One region of the Streptomyces sp. NPDC004126 genome, then DNA from elsewhere that is predicted to be linked to it. Evidence: riboswitches for the same ligand, from Rfam matches in the RefSeq annotation. Region 1 holds a riboswitch; the other holds the start of a gene.
What was found. A riboswitch is a leader RNA that binds a small molecule or an ion and turns the genes downstream of it on or off. The one in region 1 is predicted to bind cobalamin.
Positions count from the first base shown of each region.

Region 2: it holds a riboswitch for cobalamin, as region 1 does, so the genes downstream of both, ACQKM2_RS23725 (energy-coupling factor ABC transporter permease) here and ACQKM2_RS06875 (hypothetical protein) in region 1, are expected to answer to the same signal.

Region 1 covers NZ_JBNNPF010000005.1:60,820-70,684, reverse strand. The annotation lists gene ACQKM2_RS06895 (ABC transporter ATP-binding protein) at 1-1,538, opposite strand, end outside; gene ACQKM2_RS06890 (energy-coupling factor transporter transmembrane component T) at 1,535-2,722, opposite strand; gene ACQKM2_RS06885 (hypothetical protein) at 2,727-3,653, opposite strand; gene ACQKM2_RS06880 (prenyltransferase/squalene oxidase repeat-containing protein) at 3,650-6,388, opposite strand; cobalamin riboswitch at 6,532-6,667, opposite strand; cobalamin riboswitch at 6,747-6,880, shown strand; gene ACQKM2_RS06875 (hypothetical protein) at 6,978-8,390, shown strand; gene ACQKM2_RS06870 (DUF4430 domain-containing protein) at 8,624-9,112, opposite strand; gene ACQKM2_RS06865 (3-hydroxybutyryl-CoA dehydrogenase) at 9,551-9,865, opposite strand, start outside.
Region 2 covers NZ_JBNNPF010000026.1:13,056-22,920, forward strand. The annotation lists gene ACQKM2_RS23700 (L-serine ammonia-lyase) at 1-1,242, shown strand, start outside; gene ACQKM2_RS23705 (hypothetical protein) at 1,432-1,746, shown strand; gene ACQKM2_RS23710 (SsgA family sporulation/cell division regulator) at 1,964-2,374, shown strand; gene ACQKM2_RS23715 (AMIN-like domain-containing (lipo)protein) at 2,468-2,980, shown strand; gene ACQKM2_RS23720 (flavodoxin family protein) at 3,008-3,727, opposite strand; cobalamin riboswitch at 3,844-4,042, shown strand; gene ACQKM2_RS23725 (energy-coupling factor ABC transporter permease) at 4,072-4,770, shown strand; gene ACQKM2_RS23730 (energy-coupling factor ABC transporter substrate-binding protein) at 4,770-5,147, shown strand; gene cbiQ (cobalt ECF transporter T component CbiQ) at 5,151-5,900, shown strand; gene ACQKM2_RS23740 (energy-coupling factor ABC transporter ATP-binding protein) at 5,891-6,721, shown strand; gene ACQKM2_RS23745 (PadR family transcriptional regulator) at 6,731-7,306, shown strand; gene ACQKM2_RS23750 (EF-hand domain-containing protein) at 7,352-7,564, opposite strand; gene ACQKM2_RS23755 (tRNA-dependent cyclodipeptide synthase) at 7,841-8,557, shown strand; gene ACQKM2_RS23760 (cytochrome P450) at 8,538-9,776, shown strand; gene ACQKM2_RS23765 (YncE family protein) at 9,837-9,865, opposite strand, start outside.

The sequences.
Region 1 (9,865 bases):
ACGATGACGTCGGTAGTGGGTCCGTCGGCCACGATGTCGCCTTCGGCCATGACGACGACGCGGTCGGCGGCGCGGGCGACGAACTCGACGTCGTGCGTGGAGATCACGACGGCCCGGCCCTCCGCGGCGAGGTCGTTGACGATGCGGATGAGTTGTTCCTTGGCCCGGTAGTCCAGTCCCCGGGTGGGTTCGTCCAGGAGCATCACCCGCGGGGCCGCGGCGAGTTGGATGGCGAGGACCAGGGCCAGTTTCTGCCCCTCCGACAGGTCGCGCGGGTGCGTGGTGTCGGGGAGGCCGGGTACGAGTCGGTCCAGGATCGCGCGGGCCGATGTGCCGGTGGCGGTAACGGCCGATTCGGCGTCCGCCTGGTCGAGTTCCTGTTTCACCGTCTCCAGGTAGAGGAGGTCGGTGGGGGTCTGCGGGACCAGGCCCACGAGCTTGCGGGCCTCGGTGGCGGACAGCTTGCGGGGGTCGGCGGGCTCCGCCGTGTCCGTCGGTATGCGTACGGTGCCGGCCGCACGGGGGCCCGAGCCCTGGAGGGCCCACAGGAGGGAGGACTTGCCGGAGCCGTTGCGGCCCATGAGGGCGGTGACCTCGCCGCCGTGCAGGGCCAGGTCCACCTCGCGTACGGCCGGCACCCCCTGGTAGCTCACAGTGACGCCGCGGGCGGTGAGAAGGCTGGGCCGGTCGGCGTCGAGCGGCGGGCGGGCCGGCTCGGGGGTGGTGCCGGTCAGCCGGGTGCGCAAGGGGGCCGCGGCCCGGCGGGCGTCGCGGATGGAGAGGGGGAGCGGGGCCCACCCGGCGGCGCGGCCGAGCTCCACGATCGGCGGCGCGATGGACGTCGTACGGAAGATCTCGGCGGGTGGGCCGGACGCGACGCGGCCGTCGCCGGGGAGGTGGATGACGCGGTCGGCGTACTGGACGACGCGTTCCAGGCGGTGTTCGGCCAACAGGACGGTGACGCCGAGGTCGTGGACGAGGCGGGTGACCGCGGCCAGGACGTCCTCGGCCGCGGTGGGGTCCAGAGCCGAGGTGGGCTCGTCGAGGACCAGGATCCGGGGGTGGGCGGTGAGGACGGAGCCGATGGCGACGCGTTGCTGCTGGCCGCCGGAGAGTTCGTGCAGCGCGCGGTGGCGCAGGTCGGCGAGGCCGAGGAGGTCGAGGGTCTCCTCGACGCGCTTGCGCATCGTGGCGGGCGGGACCGCCAACTGCTCCATCGTGTAGGCGAGTTCCTCCTCCACGGTGTCGGTGACGAACCCGTCCAGCGGATCCTGCCCCACGACCCCCACCACGTCGGCCAGTTCGCGTGGTGGGTGCGCGGCGGTGTCGCGGCCGTCGACGAGGACGCGGCCGGAGAGGGTGCCGCCTGTGAAGTGCGGGACGAGGCCGTTGACGGCGCCGAGGAGGGTGGATTTCCCGACACCCGTGTGGCCGACGACGAGGCAGAGTTCGCCTTCGTCGATCGTGAGGTCCACGTCGCGCAGGACCGGTTCGGCCGTGTCCTCGTACTGGACGGTGACCTGGTCGAAGTGGATCACTTGGGTTCCTCGGTGCGCTGGGCGGGGACGGTCGGTCGGGCCGGTGGTGCCGGGGGAGGAGCCAGGAAGCCCGCAGTGCCGGCCAGAATGATCGCGGCCGCGGGGACCAGCGGCAGGGTCGGCCAGCTGAGCGGATAGATCGAGGGGTTCAGTTCGGCCGCGTTGAAGCCGACGTTCGCGAAGAGGAGCACGGCGGACAGCACTCCGCAGCCGGCGACGGCCCATTCGGCGAACCGCCAGGGGTCGGGCCGGTAGGTGGTGCGGGTGATGCGGCGACCGCCCAGCCGCAGTCCTGCGAAGCAGAGGAGTGCACCCGCGCCCATGGCGGGCAGACCGAGCAGCCTGGGCGCGGTGGCGTCGAGGAGTCCGTACGCCCCGGCGCACAGGCCGCACATGCCGAGCAGCATCAGGGCTCCGGTGGCCCGGCGGGAGCGGCGGGTCGCGGTACCGGCGCGGCCGTAGCCGCGCGAGTCCATGGCGGCGGCCAGGCGCAGCGAGCGTTCCAGTGCGTCTTCGAGGACGGGTACGACGATGCCGCGCAGGGCGCGGAGCCCCTTTGAGCGGCCGGCGCGCAGCCGCTTGGCGCGGTGGACCCGCTGGACGCTCTGTACGAGCTGGGGGGCGACGCTGATGGAGACGGTGACGGCGACGCCGAGTTCGTACAGGGCGCCGGGCAGGACGCGCAGGGCCCGCTTGGGGTTGGCGAGGGTGTTGGCGGCGCCGATGCAGCACAGCATGCAGGCGAGCCGCAGCCCGTCGGTGGCGGCGGAGAGCAGCGCTTCCAGGGAGACGGGTCCGCCCAGTTGGATGCCCGCGTACCAGTCGGGGGTGGGGATGTGGGGGAGGGAGAAGAGGAAGTGGTCGCGCGGGGTGATGCCGGTGGCGAAGATCGCGCGGAAGGTCACGCGGATCGCGACCACGGTGAGGGCGAGGTACAGGTAGTACTTGAATCCGCGGGCCCAGGGGGCCTCGGTGCGGCGCATGGTGATGACGTAGCCGAGGACCGCGAGGACGAGGAACAGCAGCAGCGGGTTGTTGGTGCGGCTGACGGCGGTGGCGAGGGCGAGGGCCCAGACCCACCAGGCGACAGGGTGCAGGGTGCGGGGCAGGCGGCGGCCGCCCGCGTTCGGCGCCGGGCCGGACGCGGGCGGCTTCACCGATGCGGCGGGGAGGGTACGTGTCACGCGGCTACTCCGTACGACGGCGACGCCTGGCCGCGAACACGGCGGCTGCCCCTATCAGCAACACCAGTGCTCCGGTGGCGACGGCGGGCAGGTACGAGCCCGCATCGTGCTCAGCGTCGGCCGCGGGAGCCGCCTCCACGACTTGGGGGCCGGGGGCTGGTGCCGCTGCCGCTGCCGCTGGGGCACTGGCCGACGGGGTCGGGGTGATGCTCTCGGAGGGGCTCGCCGAGGGAGAGGGGCTCTCCGGGGCCGTGGCGCTCGGCGGCGGTGTCGTCGCCGGCGCGGCCGGAGGCGGGTTCTCGGGCCTGGGGCCGGTGTTGACGTTCGGCGGGAGCGGTTCGGCGGTGCGGGTGTCCTGGGGGGCCGGGGCGCCGGTGGGCTTGGTGTTGTGGGCGCGGAGCTGGTCGGGGGTGACGGTGGGCTTGCCCTCGGTGCCCTCGATGTTGGTTCCGCCGAAGATCCACAGGTCGACGCTGCCGGGCTTGGGCTTGTAGAGCATGGCGCCGAGCTGGCTGTACTCCCAGGTGTTCTGACCGGGGTTCGCGTGCCAGTACGACCAGTAGGCGGAGGCCGGCGGGGTCAGGACGCAGTCGTCCTGCTGCGGGGTCGGGTACTGCCTGCCGCCCTGGTGGCCGCTGTAGCCGATCCGGCAGATGAAGGCGGGGCCATCATGGCCGGTGCCGGTGGTGGCCCAGCCGCCCTGGTTGAGCAGCTCGTAGCCGGTGGTGGGGGTGGTCCCGCAGGAGCGGTAGACCGGGCCGCCCCAGTGGCTGAAGTCCACGGCGAGTACGACGCCCGACGACGTGGTGCACTGGCCCATCGCCTGTGGGGCGGCGCCGGCCGGGGCCGCGGTGGCGGCGAACGCCGCCACCGTCATTCCCAGCGCGGCGGCCGTCCGGGCCAGGGCCCGCATGAACCGGCTGCGGCTCATCCCTCGCTCCTCGGGGTCGCGCGGCGGCGCTTCGCGGCGCGGGTGACGCCCCAGCCGCCGAGGACCAGGATCAGGGCCGCGGCGGCGAGCGTGCCGACCTGGGCGCCCGTGGAGGCCAGCGGGCCACCGCCGGACCCGGAGCCGCCGGTGCCTGCGGCCGTGCCGCCGCCGTTCTCGCCCGGGGTCACGATGACGGGGGTGCCGCCGCCGCCGGCGGAGGTGCCTGCGGACCCGCCGTTGGTTCCGCCCGTGGGGGTGGGAATGGGGTTGGGGGTGGTACCCGTCAGGTCGCGCTTGAGGACGGCGAAGGAGATGCCGGTGGTACCCCCGACGGCCTGCGTCGAGGCGCGGACGTCGGAACCGGGCTGACCGCCCTTGACGACGTTGAAGCCGCCATCGGCGTTCTGCTGGGTGGCCAGGAACTTGCGCGCCTTCGCGATGTTGTCCGCGTACTTCGCGCCCTCCAGGGACATGCCCTGGATCGCGAGGGCGGCGGAGTTGACGGAGTTCCCGGAGGCGCCGGGGAAACCGCCGTCCTCCAGCTGCTGCGTCACCAGCCAGGCGATCGCCTTGGTGACGGAGGCCTGGGATTCGGCGTCGGGGAGCAGATCGACGGCCATGGCGGCCATCGCCGTGGAGTCGACCTCGGCAGCGCTCTTCTCACCGATCAGGCTGGGCCAGGCGCCGGATGCCTCCTGCAGGCTCTTGAGGTAGGCGATCGGTTCGGACGCCGCAGTCTTCTCGCCGGCGCGGAGCTGGGCGATGACACCGAGGGACTGGGAGAAGACCGAGGTGGCGTACGTGTAGTTGCCCTTGGCCGCGCACTGCCGGGGGGTGTCGGTCTTCGTGGTGCAGGTGCCCTGGGCGAGGGCCGCGATCAGGTCGTGGCCGCCGAAGGCGCGCGGGTCGCGGCCGACCGCCTCCGCGAGCAGGGCGGTCTTGCCGATGGAGCCGCCGCCGGCGTACTTGGTGCCGATCAGGGTGTAGGCGTCGATGGTGCGGCCCTTGCCGTCTTTGCCGCCCTTGTCGAGGAAGTCGACGATGTCGCGCAGGGTGGCGTCGTTGCCGCCCGTGGCCGCCAGCGCGTAGGCGCCGTCGATGGTCATTCCGTAGTCGGCGAAGCCGGGGCTGCTCTCGTAGTAGCGGCCCTGGATCAGCTGCTTGGGAGCGGTGAGGTAGGCCACGGCCTTCTTCAGGTCCGGGCCGTCACCGGCCGGGGGCGTGGTCGGGGGGTCGCTCTTCTTGGTGGTGAGGGCGACGAGGTCGCTCTTGGCAGCGGCGACGGCAACGGGCGCCGTGGCGAAGAGCCGCGATTCCGTGTCGTCCTCTTCGAAGCCGAAGCCGCCCGCGGGGAACTGGTGGCGCGAGAGCCAGGAGAGGCCGGCGTCGGCGAAGGCGTCGTCGCCGAGTGCACGAAGGGCCTGGGCGGCCCAGGCGGTGGAGGCGGGACTGCCGGTTGTCATGTAGGAGGCGGAGGGCCAGGCACCGGTCGCCAGCTGGGACTTCTTGAGGTAGCCGCGGGCCTTCTGGACAGCGGCGTCGTGGCCGCCGGCCCGCCTGAGGGCCAGGGTGATCAGACCGGTGGAGTTGGCGTCGCTGTCGCACCTGCCGCCGGTGCGGATGAGGATGCCGGTGAATCCGCCGTCCTCGCACTGCAGGCCGGTCAGCCGGTTCACGGCGTCGGCGGGCGGGGTGACGCCGCCGTTCAGCAGGGCGATGACGGCCATGGCCTGGGCGTCGGACTGGCCGGTGGTGCGGAAGTCGCCCTTGGTGAGGCAGCCGTCGACCGGGGCGCCGTCGCCGGCGTTCCGGGGGCAGACGTACTTCACGAGATCCCCGAGCAGGTCGTGTCCGCCGAAGGCGCGGGGGTCCTTGCCGGTGGCTTCGGCGACCAGTGCGAGGCGCGCGGCGGCGGTGGCGTCGGGGATGCCGTCCTTGCCGGCCGGGTAGGCGTACGCGTCCGTCTGAGCGGGAGCGGCCAGGAAGTCGGCCGCCTTCTTCGCCGCCGGGCTCTTCGGGTCGGCGGACACCAGGGCGAAGACCGCCTCGGTGGTGAGGAAGTGGTTCGCGGTGGTGGCACCGTCGTCGACGACGCGTTCCCCGTCCGTCAGCTTTCCGGTGATCCAGCGGATCGCGGCGGGCGCGTCGACCTTCCCTGCGGGCACGGTGGGCGGAGCCGTGGGAACGGTCGGATCGGGGGTGGTCCCGCCTCCGGCCCGCACCTCGTCGGGGGAGAACGAGGGCTTGCCGGAGGTGCCGCCGACGTCCGTGCCGCCGAACACCCAGGCGTCCACGTCGCCGGGCTTCGGCGTGCGCGCCATCGCGCCGAGGGGGCTGTAGGTCCAGTTCTTCTCACCGGGGGAGGCGATCCAGTACGACCAGTAGGCGGTGGCCTGGGGGGTGAGGACGCAGTCCTCCTTGTCCGGCGTGGGGTATTGGGTCCCGGTGCCCTTGCCGATGCGGCAGATGAACCCGTCGCCGTCGTGGACGGTGCCCACGGTGGTGAAGCCGCCGGTGTGCAGCAGCTCGTACCCGGTGGTGGGCGTGGTGTCACAGCCACGCTCGACCTTGCCGCCGAAGGGACCGAAGTCGACCGCGACGATGGCGCCCGTGGTGGCGGTGCACTGCTCGATCGGATCGGCCGAGGCGGGAGCCGTCCCGCCCACGAAAGCCACGCTCGCGGCGAAGGTCAGGAGCGCCGCCGACATGAGCGACAGCAGTCCCTTGCTGCGCATGCGTTGCTGTGATCGCTCTGCGGTCCCCACCACGGCCCCTCGTGTCGGCCGGGCGGACCTGTGCGTGGCAAAAGGTCTTCCGAAGGCATGACGCCATGGGGAAGCCGTTCGAACCACGCCGTAGTCCGCGACGGCGTTTCTCGCTGCAAAAACCTGGCTCCAGGCATTCCGACTCGCCCGGACGGTGCCGGGCCTACGGTTGCGGGTCAGCGCCGGATTTCGACCGGCTTCCCCTGGAACTGAGTGCTTATCAGTCGGAGTGGACCACGCTGATAAAGACAGCGTCAAGGTGGTCTGCGTCTCACGCGTCACCGGCCCCGGTCCGCGCGACCGCCCGCCGCATTCGTCGCTGGCGGACCTGTGATCGCTCGGGTAGCGTCCTGGGCTGCCACATGGGGGAACCCGGTGTGAATCCGGGGCTGACGCGCAGCGGTGTGGGACGGCAGGGGGCCGTTCACGAGCCCGAATGCCCGTGCGGCGAGGCAATTCACCAGCCGTACCACGCGTTCGGACGGCGGCCACCGTGCTCCGGGCTGCCCGCTCGCAGGAGCATCGGTCAGGTCGGCGTCCCTCATTCCAGGAGCAGGCCATGTCCCGTCCCCGTACCTCCCGCCGTTCTGCGCTCGCGGTGCCCGCCGCGCTCGGCGCCCTCGTTCTCACCGCGCTGCCGGCCTTCGCCACGTCGTCGCCCGCGCAGATCGCCACGTCCAGGACCAATGGTGTGGCATATCTCAAGTCCCTTCAGGCAGCGGACGGTTCGTATGCCGGCGCCGGCCTGTCGAACGAGTGGGCGTTCACCGCTTTCGCCGCCGCCGGCACGGCCGTCGTCGACGTCTACCCGGGCGGCGACACGACGAAGAACGCGCGGACCGTCTACCGCAACCTGCTGTCGACGGCGGGCTGGCCGCAGGCCTCCCCGGTCGTCACCGACTACGAACGCGGCACGCTGAACGCCTACGCCGCGGGCATCGACCCGGCCCGCGTCTCGGCCTCCCGCAACCTCATCGCGAACGTCTACTCCTACTGGCAGACGGCCGAGGCGGGCTACTTCGGTCCGTCGGGGAACTTCAACGGCACGGTCTTCGCGGCCCTTTCGCTGGGCGGCGCCAAGACGCAGGGCGGCGCGCAGCGCGTCCCGCAGGCGCTGACCGACTCCATGGTCACCCGCATCCGCGCCAACCAGCACGTGGACGGCGGCTGGACCTTCAACAAGGCCGAGGGCAACCCCACCGTCCTGAACTCCGCGAGCGACGTCGACATGACGGGCGCCGCCATGGCCGCGCTGTGCGTCTCCGGGGTCCCGAACACCGACACCGACGTCGTCCAGGCGAAGAACTTCCTCAAGAGCACCCTCGTCCCGGGCACCGGTGCGTTCAACTCCCTGTACGGGGTCAACACCAGCTCCAACGGCTGGGGCGTCGCGGGTCTGAACGCCTGCGGATTCAACCCGCAGACCGGCGACTTCCTCACCGGCAGCGGCAAGACCCCGATCGACTTCCTGATCGCCAACCAGTACAACCCGGCCGGCGGCTTCAAGTACAAGCCCTCCGACACCACCCCCTCGGCCTACTCTTCGATCGACGCGCTGCGCGCGGTCGCGGGCGGCGGTTTCACCACCGCCCCGCCGGTCCCGGTCACCCCGGGCGCCCCGCAGTGGGTCGCCCAGTCGACCTTCACCTCCGGGACCGCGACGAAGCTGGCACTGACGGTCGACGACGGCGCCGGAAACCTGAAGGTCTGCTCGGTGGCCTTCACGCCGACGGGTACGACCACCACCCTCGGCGACGTCCTGGCCGCCGCGACCAGCGCGGCCACGCCCTCGGGCTGCGTCACGGCCGTGACCCCGTCCTCCGGCACGGGAACCATCACCAGTGTCAACGGCAAGGCCAACAGCGGCTCGAACACCTGGAAGGTCAGCGTCGACGGCTCCTCCTTCGCCGGGGCGCTCCGCGAGAAGGTCATCAACGTGGGCGACACCATCGCACTGCGGTGGGGCGCCTGACCATCCGGTGGCGGTGGGGGTTGCAAGGTTCCGACGGACGCTCCCACGACCGTTCCCCAGACGGCCAAGGGCCTGCTCAGCGGCTTGGAAGCCGCAGTAGAGCAGGCCCACCGAGTGATCGGAAGGCAGGCGGAAGCACCCTCCCGTGCTTCTGGCGGCCGTCAGCGCAGCCGTTAGGAGGTCCGGGGGAGCGCATACAGCGTGGATGCCCACCGCGCTTCCGTCGGGGTGGACTAGAACGACGTCCAGGTGAAGGCGACCTGGTCGCCCGCGTTGAGCTTGAACTGGCAGCCACCGACGGGGGTGGGAGTGCCGTTGACGGAGATGCTCCAGTAGGCGGAGCCGCCTCCGCTGACGTTCTTGATGGTGTCGACGGAGTAGTCGTCGAAGGACGCGTACCAAGTACCGTCCCAGCCGAAGTAGTTCAGGCGGGCAGCATCGTCGAGCGCCGCGGTCGGAGTGGGAACCTTGGACGGGTTGGCACCGCCGTTGGTGCCGTCGCACTTGTGGGTGCCTCCGGTCGCCGTGGAGACGTCGTGCCCCTTGGTCTTGATCTTGCCCTTGAACAGCAGTCCGTTGGGGCCCTGGACGGTGAGGTCGACCTTGACGGCCGCGTTCGTGTTCGGCTTGGGGGCAGCCTCGGCCACGGCCGGAGCGGTGGCGAGCGCGAGGCCGAGCGCGACGGTGGTGATCACGGAGCGGCGGGCGGGTATTCGGCGCATGGAGTGCCTTCTTCCTGAGAGGGACGACGGTCCGAGCCCGCGATCCCTCCGACCCACGCGCCGACCCTTGCCCGCCTCCCTGGGGGAAGCGGGCAAGAGGTGCCGGCCGGGGCTGGGGGCTTCGCGCTGCAGACCATGACAGTGAGAAGCAGTACGCATCGCACCCCGGGTACTCCGACTCACGGTGCGGTCAGCCCCGTTCACGGTTGCAGGTCAGCGCCGGAATCCCACCGGCTTCCCCCAGTTGTGCGTGCATTCGGTTGTGAGCCCCCGCCGCGTGGGCCGGAGCAGAACGCATCGTACGGCGTGCCGGGCGGGGGCCGGAAGGAAACCCTTGAAGAAGGGCAGCGGGACGGGGCGTGACGACACCACTCGCCACGCCCCGTCGCTCCTCAGCTGCCGGGCACCCTCAGAACCCGGGCGGCGAACCGGGACTTCTCAGTCCCGGTCGTACGTGTGGAACCCGCGGCCGGTCTTGCGGCCGAGCAGCCCCGCCTGAACCATCCGCTGGAGCAGCGGGGGCGGGGCGTACAAGGGTTCCTTGAACTCGTCGTAGAGCGATTCGGCGATCGCGGCGACCGTGTCCAGGCCGATGAGGTCGGCGAGCCTGAGCGGGCCCATGGGATGGGCGCAGCCCAGCTCCATGCCCGCGTCCACGTCCCTCGCGGTCGCGAACCCGGACTCGGCCATGCGGACGGCCGAGAGGAGGTAGGGAATCAGCAGGGCGTTGACGACGAAGCCGGCCCGGTCCTG
Region 2 (9,865 bases), on a different contig from region 1:
GCGGAGCTCTTCGGCTCCCTCGGCGCGACCGGCCACGGCCACGGCACGCCCAAGGCGGTCCTGCTGGGCCTGGAGGGCCACTCCCCCCGCACGGTGAACGTCGAGACCGCCGACGACGAGGTGGAGCGCATCCGCAAGAGCGGCAAGCTGCGGCTGCTGGGTGCGGAAATAGGCGGTGCCCACGAGATCGACTTCGACGAGCCGTCCCAGCTGATCCTGCACCGCCGCCGCTCGCTGCCCTACCACGCGAACGGCATGACCCTCTTCGCGTACGACGCCTCGGGCGCGCCGCTGCTGGAGAAGACGTACTACTCGGTCGGCGGCGGCTTCGTCGTGGACGAGGACGCGGTCGGCGAGGACCGGATCAAGCTCGACGACACCGTGCTGAAGTACCCCTTCCGCTCCGGTGACGAGATGCTGCGCCTGGCCAACGAGACGGGCCTGTCGATCTCCTCCCTGATGCTGGAGAACGAGAAGGCCTGGCGCACCGAGGAGGAGATCCGCGAGGGCCTCCTGGAGATCTGGCGCGTCATGCAGTCCTGCGTCTCGCGCGGCATGTCCCGCGAGGGCATCCTCCCGGGCGGCCTGCGCGTCAAGCGCCGCGCCGCGTCCACGGCGCGCCAGCTGCGCACCGAGGGCGACCCGATGATGCACCGCAGCGAGTGGACGACGATCTACGCGATGGCCGTCAACGAGGAGAACGCCGCGGGCGGCCGCGTCGTCACCGCGCCCACGAACGGCGCGGCGGGCGTCCTGCCGGCGGTCCTGCACTACTACGTGAACTTCGTGCCCGGCGCGGACGAGGACGGCGTGGTCCGCTTCCTGCTGGCCGCGGGCGCGATCGGCATGCTCTTCAAGGAGAACGCCTCGATCTCCGGCGCCGAGGTCGGCTGCCAGGGCGAGGTGGGCTCGGCCTGCTCGATGGCGGCCGGCGCCCTCGCGGAGGTGCTGGGCGGCACCCCGGAGCAGGTGGAGAACGCCGCCGAGATCGGCATGGAGCACAACCTCGGCCTGACCTGCGACCCGGTCGGCGGGCTCGTCCAGATCCCCTGCATCGAGCGCAACGGCATGGCGGCCGTCAAGGCCGTCACCGCCGCGAAGATGGCGATGCGCGGGGACGGCAGCCACAAGGTCTCCCTCGACAAGGTCATCAAGACCATGAAGGAGACCGGCGCCGACATGAAGATCAAGTACAAGGAGACGGCGCGCGGCGGCCTCGCGGTCAACGTCATCGAGTGCTGATCCGAAGTGCGCAAATGATCTCCGGTTCGAGGTTTGGACCGAGTTGATCACGCTTGCGAGGGAAGAAGCCGGTCCGGGCTGGTTTCTCGATGATCACGTAGGCCAGTCTGGTCACGCGACGTCGCGACACCCCCGGGCGGTAGGCCAACCGCCACCCCCCTTGCTTTTTTGCGTACTGGAGGCTTCACCATGGCAGGCATCCGCAGCATCCGCGTGATGGCGGCGCTCGCATCGCTCCCCCTCGCCGCCGCGCTCTTCACGGGCACGGCCCAGGCGGACAACGGGGCCGGCGCCGCCGGCACCGCCTCGAACGCCGCCCTCGCCGGGATCCTGGGCAGCGGAGTGGGCGGCAGCAACCTCGGCAACTCCTCCACCGCGCAGCAGGTCGCGTCGGGCTTCGGGGCGTCGAACCAGAACAACGGCGCCCAGGCCAACGGCTCCGGCTTCACCGCGATCGGCCAGTCCAACAACCACGACTCGCTGATCTACAACCCGGTCCCGTAGCGGCCGGCCGCGCGGCCCCGCCGCAGCGTGCCACCGGGCCCGCCCTCCCCCCGGAGGGCGGGCCCTTCGCGTGCCCGCGCTCCGCTCGCGGTGGCCGAAAAGAGGCCCTGCGGCCCGGCGGCTCGGGACCTTCGGCCCCGCGCCGCTCCCCCGTGCCGGGGATAGCGTGCCGGGAGGGGCGCGGGAAGCACCCACGCGCGACGAGAGGCAGCCGCCGATGGCCACCATCACCGAACAGAGACTCCTGCCGCTGCGGCTGGAAGCCGCCCCCCTGTCCGTGCCACTGACCGGCCGGTTCGTCTACCGCACGGACCGCCCGTACGAGGTGGCCGTGGACTTCCGGGGCGCCGGCACGCACCTCGCCCGCTGGGTGTTCTCGCGGGAGCTGCTGCTCGACGGGCAGAACACCGCCACCGGCGAGGGCGACATACAGGTGTGGCCGCGGTGGAGCGGCTCGGAGCCGCGCGTCCTGCTCGGCTTCAGCAACGGCGAGCAGAGCTGCGTGGTCTCCGCCCGCGCCAAGGACGTGCGCGAGCTGTGCCGGCGGATGACCGAGCTGGTGCCGCGCGGGCAGGAACACCGCCACTACGACCTGGACGCCCAGCTGAGCGCGCTGCTGACCTTCTGACGCGGCGGGCACCTCCCGTGGAACCGGTCGCGGCCCGGCGCTGTCTTATGAGATGACAGGCAAGTCCCCGTCTCACGGAACCGGGGAGACATCATGCGTCACCCGCACCGCCGCCGGATCGTGGCCCTCGCCACGGGTGCCCTGCTCACCGCCGGGATCGCGCTCTCCGCGTCGCCGGCCTCCGCAGCCACCACGACCACCCGCACCCAGACGCCGCTCGTCGTCAATGCCCGCTGGGGCGGGCACTGCACGTACGACCGGTTCGTCATCGACCTCCAGGGCTACGTGCCCCCGGTCACCGTCACTCCCGTGTCGGAGCTCGTCTACGACGGCTCGGGACAGCCCGTGCCGCTGGCCGGGAAGTACTTCCTGGAGATCCGCCTGCACCCGGCCGCAGGGCACAACGACGCCGGGCAGAACGTCTACCAGGGGCCCAGGCTCCAGAAGATCTACCTCAGCAAGCTCAAGGGCATGGCCATGACCGGCGACTACGAGGGGTACGTGACCTTCGGCGCCGCCTTCGACACCAAGCCGACCTGGAACACCTCCGTCCTGCACTCGCCCGAGCGGCTCGTACTGGACTTCCCGCACCCCAACACCTGCTGACCCGCTGACGGCCCCGGAGCCGCCCGGCTAGCGGTGTTCGGGGTTGGGGAAGTCGAAACGGCAGCCGGCGTCCCACAGGGAACGCTGGTTGCCGTGGGCCGGCACGCCTCCGGCGCGCTTGAGGAGCGCCGCCAGGTGCATCAGGTTCCACGACATGAACGTGGTGTTCCGGTTGGTGAAGTCGTTCTCCGGGCCGCCCGAGCCCGGGTCCAGGTAGGAGGGGCCGGGGCCGGCCTCGCCGATCCAGCCCGCGTCGGCCTGGGGCGGGATCGCGTAGCCGAGGTGCTGGAGGCTGTAGAGGACGTTCATGGCGCAGTGCTTGACGCCGTCCTCGTTCCCCGTGATCAGCGCTCCGCCGACGCGCCCGTAGTAGGCGTACTGCCCCTGCTCGTTCAGCAGGGAGGAGCAGGCGTAGAGCCGCTCGATGACCTGCTTCATGACGGAGCTGTTGTCGCCGAGCCAGATGGGGCCGCACAGCACCAGGATGTCGGCGTCCATGATCTGGCTGTACAGGACCGGCCACTGGTCGCTCTCCCAGCCGTGGTCGGTCATGTCCGGCCAGACGCCGGTGGCGATGTCGTGGTCGACCGCGCGGATCAGCGAGGTGCGCGCGCCGGCCGATTCCATGACGGCCCGGCTCCGCGCGATCAGGCCCTCGGTGTTGCTGGTCTCGGGAGAGCGTTTGAGGGTGCAGTTCACGTAGACGGCGGAGAGGTCCTCGTACCGGGGGCTGTCGTCGGCGGCCATGCCCTCCACCGTGCCGGGCGCCCGGCGGCCCGGCCAGCGGGCCTGGCCCGTACGGGTGCGCCGGGGGGCGGCCGGGTGGCCGGATCGGTCCGGCTTGTGACGGTCCGTGCGGGCGACTAGGGTCGTCTGGCCTTGGTGTTCGGGAAACCGGTGGGAAACCGGTGCGGCCCTCGCCACTGTGATCGGGAAGTCCGGCTCCACTCTCCACCGCGGGAAGCCACTGGGCCCGCGCGGGAGACCGCACGGTCCCGGGAAGGCGGAGCCAGGGCATCAGTACCCGTGAGCCAGGAGACCGGCCGGGGCGCGTCGTCCATCCACGAGGTGCTGGAGAGGTCTCCCAACCCATGCATATAGCCGAGGGGTTCCTGCCCCCCTTGCACGCGGCCGCCTGGGGCGCCGCGTCCGCCCCCTTCGTCGTCCACGGGGTCCGCGCGCTGACCCGCGAGGTGAAGGCGAACCCGGAGAGCACGCTGCTGCTCGGGGCGTCCGGCGCGTTCACGTTCGTCCTGTCCGCCCTGAAGATCCCTTCGGTGACGGGCAGTTGTTCGCACCCGACGGGCACGGGGCTCGGGGCCATCCTCTTCCGGCCGCCGATCATGGCGGTGCTCGGCACGATCACCCTCCTCTTCCAGGCGCTGCTGCTGGCCCACGGCGGACTGACCACGCTGGGCGCCAACGTCTTCTCGATGGCCATCGCCGGGCCCTGGGCCGGCTACGGGGTCTACCGACTGCTGCGGAAGTCCGGCGCGCCGCTGATGGTGACCGTCTTCTTCGGCGCGTTCTTCGCCGACCTGGTCACCTACTGCGTCACCTCCGTCCAGCTGGCGCTGGCCTTCCCCGACCCGGCGAGCGGCTTCCTGGGCTCCCTGGAGAAGTTCGCGGGCATCTTCGCCCTCACCCAGATCCCGCTCGCCGTCAGCGAGGGGCTGCTGACCGTGCTCGTGATGCGGCTGCTGATGCAGTCCAGCAAGTCGGACCTGGTCCGGCTCGGGGTCGCGAAGCTGACCGGCGGCAGGCAGGCGAAGCCGGAGGCGGCCCTCTGATGAGCAGGAACGCGAAGATCAACACCCTGCTGCTGCTCCTGGTGGCGGCGCTGGCCGTAATCCCGCTCGCGCTGGGCCTCGGCGACGGCAAGGAGGAGCCGTTCGCCGGCGCCGACGCGCAGGCCGAGGCGGCCATCACCGAGCTGAAGCCGGACTACGAGCCCTGGTTCGCCCCGCTGTACGAGCCCCCGTCGGGCGAGGTCGAGTCGGCGCTGTTCGCCCTCCAGGCGGCGCTCGGGGCGGGCGTGCTCGCCTACTACTTCGGCGTCCGCAAGGGCCGCCGCCAGGGCGCGGCGCAGGCCCTCGCCGAGGCCGCGGCATCCGGGGCCCCGCAGGACGCCGAGGACGGGCGGACCCGCCCGACCCCGGAGTCGTAGGCGGTGCTGCCGATCGACGTGGCGGCGCACTCCAGCCGCTGGCGGGGCCGCCACCCCCTGGAGAAGGCCCTGCTGGGGCTCGGGCTCACCGTCACCGCGGTGTGCCTGCCGCCCTGGCCGGGCGGGCCGCTGGTGGCCGCCGCGACCCTGGCCGTGCTGCTCGGGCCGGCCGGCGTGGCCGGGCGGCAGCTGTGGCGGGCCTTCCGGGTCCCGCTGGGCTTCTGCGTGACCGGTGCGCTGCCGCTGCTGGTGTCGGTGGGCGGCCCGGACGGGTTCCTCGCCCTGGCCCCGGACGGGCCCCGGCACGCGGCGGAGCTGCTGCTGCGCACCTCGGCGGCCTCGCTCGGGGTGCTGCTGTTCGCCTTCACGACACCGGTCTCGGACGTGCTGCCGCGGCTGGTGCGGGCCGGGGTGCCGGCGCCGGTGGTGGACGTGGCCCTGGTGATGTACCGGATCGGCTTCCTGCTGCTGGACTCGATGGCCCAGGTCCGGCGGGCCCAGGCGGCCCGGCTCGGGCAGGCGGGCCGGGCGGCGGTGTGGCGTTCGCTGGCCGGGCTCGCGGCGACCTCGTTCGTCCGGGCCTTCGACCGCGCGGCCCGGCTCCAGGAGGGGCTGGCGGGGCGCGGTTACGACGGCGCGCTGCGGGTGCTGGTGCCCGACGCGGCGCTGTCCTGGCGGTTCCTGACGGGGTCCGCCGCCCTGCTGACCGCCGTGGTCGCGGGGACCCTCGTACTGAAGGAGCTGTGGCTGTGACCCCGTTGGTGGAGCTGGTCGGCGCGGGGTACGCGTACGAGGACGGCCCGGCCGTGCTGTCGGGGGTGGACTTCGGCATCGCCGAGGGCCGCGCGCTGGTGCTGCTCGGCCGCAACGGCAGCGGCAAGACCACGCTGATGCGGCTGCTGAGCGGGGGCCTGCGGCCCGGCCCGGGGACGCTGCGGCTCGGCGGCGCCGAGGTGGCGTACGACCGCAAGGGCCTGGTCCGGCTGCGCACCTCGGTGCAGCTGGTGGTGCAGGACCCGGACGACCAGCTCTTCGCGGCCTCCGTGGAGCAGGACGTGTCCTTCGGGCCGATGAACCTGGGGCTGCCGGCGGCGGAGGTCCGCGAGCGGGTGGACGCCGCGCTGGCCGCGCTGGACATCACCGCGCTGCGGGACCGGCCGACGCACCTGCTGTCGTACGGGCAGCGCAAGCGCGCGGCGATCGCGGGCGCGGTGGCGATGGCCCCGCGGGTGCTGATCCTGGACGAGCCCACCGCCGGGCTCGACCCGGACGGGCAGGAGCGCCTCCTGGACGTCCTCGCGGGGCTGCGCGCGGCCGGCACCACGGTGGTCATGGCCACCCACGACGTGGACCTCGCGGTGCGCTGGGCCGACGACGCGGCCGTGCTGACCCCGTCGGGGATCCGCACGGGTCCGGCCGCCGAGCTGCTCGCGGACCCGGAGCTGCTCGCGTCGGCGGGGCTGCGGTCGGCCTGGGCGCCGGTGGTCGGCGCGTTCCTGCGGGCGCGCGGGGTGCTGGCGGACGGGGCGCCGGGGCCGCGGACCCCGGAGGAGCTCGCGGCACTGGGCTCCTAGGATGGCCGCATGTCGCTGCCGCACGCCATCCTCACCGCCCTGATGGAGAAGCCCTCGTCGGGGCTGGAGCTGACCCGGCGGTTCGACAAGTCGATCGGCTACTTCTGGTCCTCGACGCACCAGCAGATCTACCGCGAGCTGGGGCGGCTGGAGGAGGCGGGGCTGATCCGGGCGCTGCCCAGCGAGGTGCCGGTGCGCGGGCAGAAGAAGGAGTACGAGGTGCTGCCCGACGGCCGCGCGGAGCTGGCGCGGTGGGTGGACGAGAGCCAGGACCCGAAGCCGGTGCGGGACGCGCTGCTGCTGCGGATCCGCGCGGCGGCGGTGGTCGGGCCGCAGGGCCTGGGGCCGGAGCTGCGGCGCCATCTGGAGCTGCACCGGGCGCAGTTGGCCGTGTACGAGGCCATCGAGGCGAAGGACTTCCCGGCGGGGCGGGACGCGGACGCGGACCGGCTGCGCCGGCTCGTGCTGCGCGGGGGCATCGCCCTGGAGGGCTTCTGGCTGAGCTGGCTGGAGGAGGCCCTGTCCGAGGTGGAGGCGCTGTCCGGGGCGGAGGGGCCGGCGGCGGCGCAGGAGGGCGGGGCCTGACGCGCCCCCGCCCCGGCGTACGGGGCGGAGGCGGACGCGCCGCGCTTACTTGTTCAGGGACGCCCAGAACTCGTCGAAGCTCATCAGCTTGTCGCCGTCGCTGTCCTTGGCGGCGATCACGGAGTCCGCGACCGCGGCGGTGACGTAGTGGTCACCCATCGCCTTCATGGCCGCGCTGTACTCGTCGGCCGTGACGAAGCCGTCACCGTTCACGTCGAACTTGTCGAACGTCGCCCGTGCGCTCTCGATGTCAGCCACTGGGTCCACCCCTTCTCGGTGCTTGTTGACCGGCTCAGGGTAGCCGCCCGGGGCGCCGGAGGCTGCCGCGGGTCCCGTTCGGGCGGCAGAAAGATATTCAATTACCCGCGCGTAAGCCGCCGGAACGGTTCGACGGATAGACGGAACCGATAATTCCAGCCAACGGATCCGCCTACCACTTGTCACGCTCCGGGATTACGGCATAACGTACCGGCATTGCCGCCACACCAGGAGCGCAGGGCTCCCAGGGACATGCGGCAACAAGGGCGATCACAGGTGACGATCACAGCTGACGCATCATTCGAAGTTCTGCCCTTCACCCGTACCTGCCGCCATATCTGGGAAGACGGCGACCATGTGCTCATAGGCGTGAGCCCCGGCAACGGCTACTTCAGCGCCGAGCGCGTGTCGAGTCTCGCCCGGTGGGCCGTGAGCCGGTTCGCGCAGGTCGACTTCGTCTACGCGGACCTCCACGTGGACCGGATGTTCGCCGCCTTCGGCTACACCCCGGAGCACGCGAGCCGACGCGCCTCGAAGGAGATCAAGGCAGTCCGCAGGAGGATCATCAAAGGCGTCGAGGATTCGGGCCCGCAGCACGTCGAGATACGGGTGAGAGCGCTTTCGGAGTTCCAGGAGAACCCCGTCTACCAACTGCTGCACCGGCGCGTACTGCATTTCCTGGAGACCGACGACGCATTCCGCAAGGGATGCGAGGAAATGGCTCAGCATTTCGTCGGCTCGAAGTTGCCCGCAGGTGAATCCATGACGGATTCCCAGTTGCGGGTGTGCTTCGACTACCTGGCCGCCGAGCTGCCCTTCTTCATCGACACCCCCAGCATTCTCGACGTGCCGTCCTCCGTGGCGGCCTACCACGTCAGGATGCCGATGACCGACGTCCTCTTCGCCCGCGGCGGGGGCCTGCGCGCGACCCGCAACCAGGCGTACGCCGTCGTACGCCCCGAAGGGAGTGCCGATGGGCGTCGAGCGGCTTGAGGACGGCGGGGCCCCGGAGCAGCCCCTCCTCGACTTCCCGCTCTCCCGGCGCGGTGACGTCGTACCGCAGGAGTGCTCCTGGCTGCGCGAGAAGGCGCCCGTCGCCCGGGTCCGCACCCTCACCGGGGACCCGGCCTGGCTGGTGAGCAGCCACGCGCTGGCCAAGCAGGTGCTGGAGGACGAGCGCTTCAGCCTCAAGGACACCGCGAACGCCGGGGTGCCCCGCCAGTACGCGCTGACGATCCCGCCCGAGGTCGTCAACAACATGGGCAACATCAACAGCGCGGGCCTGCGCGACGCGGTGATGAAGGCGCTCAGCCCGCGCCGGCCCGGTCTCCGGGAGGCGCTGCGCGCACAAGCCGGGGAGCTGCTGGACGCGGTCGTCGCCGAAGGGGGCCCGGCCGACCTCCGGGCCGGGTTCGCCGACCCCTTCTCCGCGGCCCTGCACTGCCGGGTGCTGGGGGTGCCGTTCGAGGACTGGCGCCGGCTGATGTCCGGGCTGGACGTCGCGTTCATGACCGCTCGCGAGCCGTTCGCCGACTCGGCCCTCAACTGGTACAAGGACGTCGGCTACTTCGCCGACCGGTTCCGGGAGCAGCTGGCGCTGCCCGCCGAGGAGCGTACGGGGCTCCTCGGCACCTTCGCCGGCCTGCGCGAGGCCGACCCGGAGTCGGCCCACCTGACGGACGAGATGTTCGCGACCGTCGCCGTCTCCCTCTTCGGCGCGGGGGCGGTCTCCACCTCCGCGTTCCTGGTCCTCGCGGTCCTCGCGCTGCTCCAGCGGCCCGAGCTGATCGGGTACCTGCGCGCGCATCCGGAGCGCACGGGCGCGGCGGTCGAGGAGCTGCTGCGGTGGAACCTGTCCGTCGGGGACGGCCTGCCGCGGATCGCGCTGGCGGACGTACCGGTCGGGGACGTGCTGGTGAAGGAGGGCGAGCTGGTGCTGGTCCTGCTGGAGGGGGCCAACTTCGACCCGGCGGTCTTCGAGCGCCCCGAGGAGCTGGACCTGGAGCGGGAGGGCGCGGGCGCCCACCTGGCCTTCGGTGCGGGCCGGCACTTCTGCCCGGCCTCGGCGCTGGCCCGGGCGCACGCGGAGACCGCGCTCCAGGTGCTGGTCGAGCGGCTGCCGGGGCTGCGCCTCGCGGTGCCGGCGGAGAACCTGGTGTGGCGCACGGGCTTCATCAAGCGGCTGCCCGAGCGGCTGCCGGTCGCCTGGTAGCGGCCTCACGGACACGGTGTCCCGGGTGCTGTGCGAGCTCCCGGGGCACCGTCGCGTCCGCTACCGGAAGATGCCGGTGTGGCCGAGGG